DNA from 4 places in the Serratia bockelmannii genome. Region 2 is predicted to be linked to each of the others. Evidence: predicted binding sites of a transcription regulator. Region 2 holds the regulator's gene; each other region holds the start of a gene.

Region 1 (2,201 bases), 1.2 Mb from region 2:
GCTCTTGTAATCGCCGTCGAAGTCGATTTTCACTTCTGAGCGATAGGTGAAGCCGTAACGGTTGTTTTCATCCACTTCGTAGAGAATACCGGCGTTCCAGCCGAAGCCCCATTCGTCGCCTTTCAGATGAGAAATTTGGGTATCTGCCGGGATCTGCGAAACCGGGCCGGCCAACTGTGGCGGCAATTTGCCTGAACCGGCGATCAATTTTGGCAGATCGCCGGCGTAACGCTCGAGTTTAGCCTTGGCGTAGACGGCGTCAAAACCCAGACCGAAGCTGAAGTTTTTGTTCAGGCGATAAGCGCCGCTCAGGTTCAGGTTCAGGGTTTCCAGATCGGTTTTGCCGCCCATGGAACCCGCCGCGTAACCGTCGTTATATTCGGTCGCCAAACCGAAGTTGCTGGTGACCGAGCCGCCTACGGCGAATTGATCGTTAATTGGGTGAACATAATGCAGGTTCGGCACCCAGGCTGTCGGTGCGATGTTTTTCGCATCCAGGCTGGCGCCGGAAGGAGATCGGCCACTGATATCGACGTCCGGATCGATGAAGACTGCGCCGAAAGAAAGTTCCGGACGGGTATACATCATCAGCAATGCCGGGTTGCGGCTTGCGGAGGCCGCCGTATCCGCCATGGCGCCTTCGCCAGAATACGAACGTCCTAAACCAGCTGATGAGAACTCATTCAGCTGGAATCCTGCGGCAGACACGTTTGAAGAAATAATTGCCACTGCAGCTGCGAGAGCTGATTTAGTCAATAGGTTTTTCTGGCTCATGACCAAAACCTCATTATGTGTTTATTATTTAAACTATTGTTACACGAAGTAACAAGGAGCGCGGGATTGTAGGGTCCGTTATCGTTCAGACAAATCAGACCAGTGGCTGAAGTATAGGTCTGACCTGTGAAAATGTTGCAAGTTTGTTTTTGAAATATTTCCAACCTGATATCAAAAAAGAGATCTGCTTAACAAAAAGCCAGCGGTAAATAACAAAATTCTTACCATTCCTTAGCAGACGCTCATTTTTATTTGTGATTTCCATCACTTAAAACACCCAGTAAAAGTAAGTGCTAGTGATTGCCGGCGTGGAAGCGTAAAATACCCGCAGAATTTTGTGGCTTTGTGCCGGTGAGTGAAACGGCAATTTGGGCTGATAACAGAGGCCCTTGAGGAGAACCAATCATGTCAGATGCAATTAATAAATGCAGCGCCCAGGAAACCGCCGCGTGTTGCTGCGTGGATGTCGGCACCGTGATGGATAACACCGATTGCACCGCGTCCTACAGCCAGGTGTTCAGTAATCAACAAGATGCGGAAGCGATGCTGGCCGCCCTGAGCGAAAAGGCGCGCGCGGTCGAATCCGATCCTTGTGACATCAGCAGTAGCATTAAACCGGTTGACGGTGGCGTGCAGTTGGAGGCCGATTTCACCTTCGCCTGCCAGGCGGAAACCCTGATCTTCCAGCTCGGCCTGCGTTAATCCCCGCTTTACCCCCGGCGCCGCCTGCTGCGCGCCGGGGATTTCCTTCCCCGTGCCGCCCCGATAGAAAGTGCGCCTGCTCGCAGTTTTGATCTCTGCCGGTTTGCCAAATGTAACCGTTTGGTTAACAATGACCTCATCAGGTCAGACCTCTTTCTGCCCATTGCGCTGACGTTATTTTCTTCAGGAGCATTTATGAGTAAGGCACTGCCGTTGGTGACCCGTCATGGTGACCGCATTGCGATTGTGAATGGACTGCGTACCCCCTTTGCCAAACAGGCAACTGCCTATCACGGCATTCCGGCGGTGGATTTAGGGAAAACGGCGGTGAGCGAGCTGTTGGCGCGTAGCGGCATCGATCCGCAGCTGATCGAACAGCTGGTGTTCGGCCAGGTGGTGCAAATGCCCGAGGCGCCGAACATCGCGCGTGAAATCGTGCTCGGTACCGGTATGAGCGTTCATACCGACGCTTACAGCGTGTCGCGTGCCTGCGCCACCAGCTTCCAGGCGATCGCCAACGTGGCGGAGAGCATCATGGCCGGCAGCATCAGCGTCGGTATCGCCGGCGGGGCGGACTCTTCTTCCGTCTTGCCGATCGGCGTCAGCAAGGCGTTGGCGCGCACGCTGGTGGACGTCAACAAGGCGCGCACGCTGTCGCAGCGTCTCAAACTGTTCAGCCGGCTGAAATTCCGCGATCTGATGCCGGTGCCGCCGGCGGTGGCGGA
Region 2 (2,201 bases):
ATTTGCTGGCGATGCTGCAGGGCTCGTTTATCTCGCACATCAATACGTTAGTGGTGCCGGGCGGCAAGATGGGGCTGGCGATGGAGCTGATCATGGCGCCGCTGGTGCAGCGATTGCTGGAAGGCAAGAAGATCGAATAAATGCGTTGAGCGCGGCGGCGGGCCGCGCTCCGTCTCGATTACGCCGGTTGGCGGATCTCGAAACTGTGGGTCACCGTGGCGGCCTTGTTGAGCATCAGCGCCACCGAGCAGTATTTCTCCGCCGACAGGTTCACCGCACGCTCTACGATTTTGTCAGTCAGATCCTGACCGGTGACGATGAAGTGCAGATTGATATGGGTGAACAACCGCGGGGCTTCTGCACGGCGCTCGGAGGTCAGCTTCACCTCGCAGTCGCGCACGTCGTTGCGCCCTTTTTGCAGGATGGACACCACGTCAATCGCGCTGCAGCCGCCCACCGACATCAGCACCATTTCCATCGGGCTCGGCGCTTTATCGCCGGCGTTGCCGTCCATCAGCACCTGGTGGCCGGAGGCCGATTCACCCAAAAACGTTAACCCTTCCACCCACTTAACTCTTGCCTGCATTCTGGTCACTCCGGTTAATTTCTTAAAATCAGAGTACGCTTTCGCATAGAAACAGGCAACGTAACCTGATGCTAATCATGCTGAAGCGAGACAACACGAGACACCCGCCTTACTCTGTGCTACAAACAGAGCCGCAATAAATCTTTCCGGGACACTGAATTTCAGGGAAACGCCCAGAGAAAGGCTCCTTTACCGGTATGTTAACAGAATGTAGCTTGCAGCGCTTACGGCAAGTTAATATGCTAGAGCGACAGCGTATTTTTATGACACGCCTCAAAACTTGCCGGTAGCCCTCGCTCATGACTGCGGCTACAGGCGGGTTTTACAGGGAACTCTGACCCCTGTGACACAAGGCAGCGATAACAACAGAGGATAACAGCGAATGGTTCTCGGCAAACCGCAAACAGACCCTACTCTCGAATGGTTCCTGTCTCATTGCCATATCCACAAATATCCATCGAAGAGTACGCTGATTCACCAAGGTGAAAAGGCCGAAACGCTTTACTACATCGTGAAAGGCTCCGTCGCGGTGCTGATCAAGGATGAAGAAGGTAAAGAGATGATCCTGTCCTACCTCAACCAGGGGGATTTCATCGGCGAGCTCGGATTGTTCGAAGAAGGCCAGGAGCGCAGCGCCTGGGTTCGCGCGAAAACCGCCTGTGAAGTGGCCGAAATTTCCTACAAGAAATTCCGCCAGCTGATCCAGGTGAACCCGGACATCCTGATGCGCCTGTCCGCCCAAATGGCGAGCCGCCTGCAGGTTACCTCCGAAAAAGTGGGCAACCTCGCCTTCCTGGACGTGACCGGCCGCATCGCGCAAACCCTGCTGAATCTGGCGAAGCAACCCGACGCCATGACTCACCCGGACGGCATGCAGATCAAGATCACCCGTCAGGAGATCGGCCAGATCGTCGGCTGCTCGCGTGAAACCGTTGGCCGTATTCTGAAAATGCTGGAAGATCAAAACCTGATTTCCGCCCACGGCAAAACCATTGTCGTCTACGGCACCCGTTAATCCCTGAAGAAACGGCGCAATCTGCGCCGTTTTTTTGTCTGCTCTCTGCCATGTGGCGCCGCCTGATCTACCACCCGGAAATCAACTACGCACTGCGACAAACGCTGGTGTTGTGCCTACCGGTGCTGTTTGGCTTGTTGATAGGCCAGCTGCAGCTCGGCCTGATGTTCTCTCTGGTGCCCGCCTGCTGCAATATCGCCGGTCTGGACACGCCGCATAAGCGCTTCTTTAAACGGCTGATCGTCGGCGGCTCGCTGTTCGCCTTCAGCAGCGTGCTGTTGCAACAGGCACTGCTGTGGCACGTGCCGCTGCCGGCGCTGATGCTGGGCCTGGCGCTGCTGCTCGGCGTTACCGGCGAAATCAGCCCGCTGCACGCCCGGCTGTTGCCGGCGGCGCTGGTGGCCGCCATCTTCGCTCTCAGCACGGCCGGCACGGTGCCTGTCTGGCAGGCGCCGCTGCTGTACGCGATCGGCACCGTCTGGTACGGCTTATTCACCTGGTTCTGGTTCCGGCTGTGGAAAGAGCAACCGATGCGCGAGACGCTCAGCCAGCTCTATCTGGAACTGGCGGACTACTTCGAAGCCAAATACTCCCTGCTGA
Region 3 (2,201 bases), 400 kb from region 2:
ACGGCAAAGGCTGCGCACACCGCCGCAATGTTGGCGAAGTAGGCGCCTTTCGGCGTCATCGCCAGCACCGCCAGGATCGAACCCGGGGAAGCTGGAGAAACCAGGCCGCCGTTCAGCATCGTCAGGGTGAATACGCCGGTCATGCCGCCCAGGATCACCGCCAGCAGCAGACGTGGATTCATCAGCACGTAAGGGAAGTAGATTTCGTGGATGCCGCCCAGGAAGTGAATGATCGCCGCACCGCCGGCGGATTGCTTGGCGCTGCCGCGGCCGAAGAACATGTAGGCCATCAGCACGCCCATGCCCGGGCCTGGGTTGGCTTCAATCAGGAAGAACACCGACTTGCCGGCTTCCGTGGCCTGCTGGATACCCAGCGGCGAGAAGATGCCGTGGTTGATGGCGTTGTTCAGGAACAGGATTTTCGCCGGTTCAACGAAGATGGACGCCAGTGGCAGCAGGTTGTTCTTCACCATCACGTGCACGCCCGCCGCCAGCAGCTTGGAGAGCACCTCCACCAGCGGCCCGATGCCCAGGAAGGCCAGGATCGCCAGCAGCATGCCGATGATGCCGGCGGAGAAGTTGTTCACCAGCATTTCAAAGCCGCTTTTGATCTTGCCGTCCACCCAGCGGTCGAAATGCTTGATAGCCCAGCCACCCAGCGGGCCGGCGATCATCGAGCCGAGGAACATCGGCATGTCGGCACCGACGATGACGCCCATGGTGGTGATGGCACCCACGACGCCGCCGCGATCGCCGCCCACCAGCCGCCCGCCGGTATAACCGATCAGCAGCGGCAGCAGGTAGGTGATCATCGGGCCGACCAGCTTGGCTAAGGTTTCATTCGGCAGCCAGCCGGTTGGAATGAATAGCGCGGTGATAATCCCCCAGGCGATAAAGGCGCCGATGTTGGGCATCACCATGTTGCTCAGGAAGCGGCCAAAGTTTTGCACTTTAACCTTGATGTCTGGTGAAAACATAAAACACACCCCTATTGTTACGCGCTGACAATAGAGCGCGTGATTATTGTTGTGACGATCCAGCCGTGTTGCCGCTGTATGCGAAACGGACTCTATCACGCTGTTTTTGTCACGCGAACTTCACGAATTTTTTGTGATACAAGTCACACACAACACCCCAGCAAACCCTCATTTATAGTGATAAAGATCACATTTATGACGTGTAAAAAAAGCACAGTGAGAAAAAAGTCGCCACAAAACCCCCAATAAAGTGACTATGATCACATTTTTAAATTGGCGTTTTGTTTTTGAATTGTGACATTAGTCACAATTTATTTTTAGCTGCAGCGCCGATCGCAACGCTCTGTTTGATCTTCCCTGTGAGCACTCATCCCGCCGGGAACTAGCGAAGTGATGAATGAAAGAAAACTACATTGCCTAATGAATGGATTAATTGAAGTGTAGTACAGAAGCCTGCGCAATAAACCAGCAAGCTATTGGAAACGCTGAGGGGAAATAAAACAGGCCGGCAATGCCGGCCTGTTTCGCGCCTGGACGCGTTATTATTGCGTCACGCTTTGAATGGTCTTCTGCGCATTCATCAGGTTCTGCTGTTTGGCCACCAGATTCGACATCATGGTGTTGTACTGCGCCACCTGCTGCGCGGTGCGGAACTGCACGCCGTTGTTGTTGAAGCTGACCTGATTGCCCTGGCTCTGCAGGAAATCGCCGACCTGCACCAGATCCTGCACAAAGCTGGCGGTGGTCGGGATCGCCGGCATCAAGGCGTTGGCCGGTGCGGTGACGATTTTGTCATAGGCCTGGTTGTACACCGCCTTCAGATCGTCAGGCTGTTTCAGCGCCGCGTGGGCGGTATCCGCCTGCGATTTGGCCGACTGGATCTGCTGGCCCAGCAGGTTCAACGCCCCGACCGATTGCTGCAGCGCATCGCGTTTGTTCAGATAGTCCTGCGCGGTGCGGATCTGGTTAATCTGATCCAACGCCGGGGTCAGGCTGGCGCCGACCGACTTGGACAGCTGCTGTGAAAAGCCGACCAAAATCGCGTAATCGCCGGCATAGTTGCCGAACTTCTGCTTCTGGTCTTCGCTCAGCGTGGGGATATTCGCCCCGCTGCGCATCACGGTATTCTGTAAGTAATCGATAAATGCTTTGCGCTGTTCCGGCTCTTTATCGCCGCAGGCGGTCAATTGCATGACCACCAACAATGCCAATACCGGTGCCAAC
Region 4 (2,201 bases), 1.4 Mb from region 2:
GATGCACAGCACGGTCAGGTGGCTTTCGCTGCCGGCGGCCGGCAACAGCAGCAGCAGGCTCAACGTCAGCAGCGCGATGGCGCCGATAAAGAAGCCGGAAGGGAAACGCTCGCTGTAGCGGCTGAACAGCAGGCTGCCGACGATGCCGGCGGCGCCGAACAGCAGCAGCATCAGCGTGGTGAAGTTCTCCGACAGCCCGGCCACGGTCTGGATAAACGGCTCGATGTAGCTGTAGGCGGTGAAGTGCGCCGTCACCACGATGATAGTCAGCATGTACAGCGCCACCAGCGCCGGGCGTTTGAACAGCAGCGGCACGCTGGCCAGCGAGCCGGAATGCTCGCTTTTCAGTACCGGCAGCAGGCGCCACAGCAGCACCAGCGCCAGGGTGGCGCACACCGCGATGCCGATAAAGGTCATGCGCCAACCGAGCAACTGCCCCACCACCCGCCCGAGCGGCAGGCCGAGCACCATCGCCAGCGCGGTGCCCCCCGCCAGCAGGCTCAGCGCCTGGGCTTTCTTGCCCGGCGGCGCCACGCGGATCGCCAGCGAGGCGGTGATCGACCAGAACACCGAGTGCGCCAGCGCCACGCCGGCGCGCGAGATAACCAGCGTGGTGAAGTCCCAGGCCACGGCGGTCAGCACGTGGCTGGCGATAAACAGCATGAACACGCCGATCAGCAGCTTGCGGCGCTCAATTTTGCTGGTCAGCAGCATGCACGCCAACGAGGCGGCGGCGACGATCCAGGCATAAATGGTAATGATCAGGCCGACCTGTTCGGTTTGCATCGAGAAGCTGGCGGCGATATCGCTCAGCAGACCGACCGGGATAAATTCGGTGGTGTTGAAGATAAAGGCCGAGACGGCGAGGATAACCACGCGCAACCAGGCGGTTGAGCGCGAAACGGGAGCGTGTTCCATGGTAAACAAAATCCGGACAGGTGCGGGCAAGTAGCGATATTTTAACCAACCGGCCCGCTAAATGCGATACGCGTCACACTTTAATTGTGTGGTTTTTTTCGCCGCATTTCGACACATTCGCAGACACACGGTTGCACAAATGCTGTGCTAATCTCTTGAAGCGTACCAATTTTTCCTGCCGCTCTTCCCCTCCGGCCGCCACACAGGACGCGCCGCGCCGAAGAACCGCGCGCAGTGTCCCTTTGGCGTTTTCTGAGGCGAGGTCATTATGTCTGCGATTTATGATTGGTCCGTGCTCGCATTGCGCAATGTTTACGATCGCCGCATTCAGGGCAAACCAGTGCTCGACAGCGCCGCGCTGTTCCCCGACGCCGAACGTTTCACCGCCCAATGGCGGCAGATCCGCGAAGAGGCGCTGACCGTCGCCCACGATCTGCACAATATTCCCCGTTTTCACGAGATCATGATCCAGCAGGAATCGATCTCCGCCAACGACGCGCGCGACTGGCGCATGTTCATCATGAAGGCCTACGGCCAGCCGATTGACCGCAACCTGGCGCGTTGCCCGACGCTGGCGGCGCTGATCGCTTCGTCGCCGGACGTACTGTCCGCCTCGCTCTCCTTCCTCGCGCCCGGCAAGCAGGTGCCGCCCCACCGGGGGCCGTTTCGCGGCATTCTGCGCGGCTATCTGGTGCTGGACATGCCCAAACGCGCCGACGGCGTACCCGCGGCGGTGCTGAAAGTGGACGGCCGCGAATACCGGCTGCACGAAGGGGAGTTCATGCTGTGGGACGATACCTTCGAACACGAGGTGTGGAACGACAGCCCGCAGGTGCGCACCGTGCTGCTGCTGGACATCCGCCGCCGCGACATGCCCGGCGGGCTGCGGCTGCTCTCCAGCGCCATCATCGCCCTGGTGCGGCTGAACGTGCGCTGGATGCAGCGCCAGTTCTGATTCCGGCGCTCAGGCGACTAACCGTCCTGAGAGATCGGCCATTGCTGCGCCAGCCACTGCTCGGCGGTGGTGGTGGCTATGCCCTGGCGCGCATTGAAGGTTTTCACCTTATCCCAGGCCACGCCGTCGGGGCGGGCGAAAGCCAGCCGGTATTTGGCGCCGACGTCGCGCGGATGGTTCCGCACCTCCTCCTGCAGCCGCTCTTTGTCCAACAAGACTCTGTTGACCTCAACGCCCCAGTGCGCCTGCATGACATCGGCAAGCTCGCGGTAGGTCAGCGTGTCCCCGGCGATATAGACTACCTGGTTGCGAAACGCGGGCCGATGGA

The links. The regulator CRP, encoded in region 2, controls carbon source genes, mostly activating them, when cyclic AMP is high. The targets are predictions, from matches to a motif close to ATGTGANNNNNNTCACAT.
Region 1: a site for CRP is predicted at 1,027-1,044, ahead of ACSJLU_RS17505 (YfcZ/YiiS family protein). Genes of this name have one in related genera too.
Region 3: a site for CRP is predicted at 1,226-1,243, ahead of ACSJLU_RS00155 (PTS mannitol transporter subunit IICBA). Genes of this name have one in related genera too.
Region 4: a site for CRP is predicted at 980-997, ahead of ACSJLU_RS16310 (sugar transporter). Genes of this name have one in related genera too.

The regions. Positions count from the first base shown of each region.
Region 1 covers NZ_CP196512.1:3,674,871-3,677,071, reverse strand. Annotated here, with positions in the region: gene fadL (long-chain fatty acid transporter FadL) at 1-774, opposite strand, end outside; gene ACSJLU_RS17505 (YfcZ/YiiS family protein) at 1,180-1,476, shown strand; gene fadI (acetyl-CoA C-acyltransferase FadI) at 1,672-2,201, shown strand, end outside.
Region 2 covers NZ_CP196512.1:4,845,160-4,847,360, forward strand. Annotated here, with positions in the region: gene ACSJLU_RS23065 (phosphoribulokinase) at 1-140, shown strand, start outside; gene ACSJLU_RS23070 (OsmC family protein) at 179-586, opposite strand; gene crp (cAMP-activated global transcriptional regulator CRP) at 969-1,601, shown strand; gene ACSJLU_RS23080 (YccS/YhfK family putative transporter) at 1,652-2,201, shown strand, end outside.
Region 3 covers NZ_CP196512.1:32,355-34,555, reverse strand. Annotated here, with positions in the region: gene ACSJLU_RS00155 (PTS mannitol transporter subunit IICBA) at 1-977, opposite strand, end outside; gene ACSJLU_RS00150 (DUF3053 domain-containing protein) at 1,520-2,201, opposite strand, start outside.
Region 4 covers NZ_CP196512.1:3,417,367-3,419,567, forward strand. Annotated here, with positions in the region: gene ACSJLU_RS16310 (sugar transporter) at 1-918, opposite strand, end outside; gene ACSJLU_RS16315 (aspartyl/asparaginyl beta-hydroxylase domain-containing protein) at 1,187-1,873, shown strand; gene ACSJLU_RS16320 (aromatic alcohol reductase) at 1,891-2,201, opposite strand, start outside.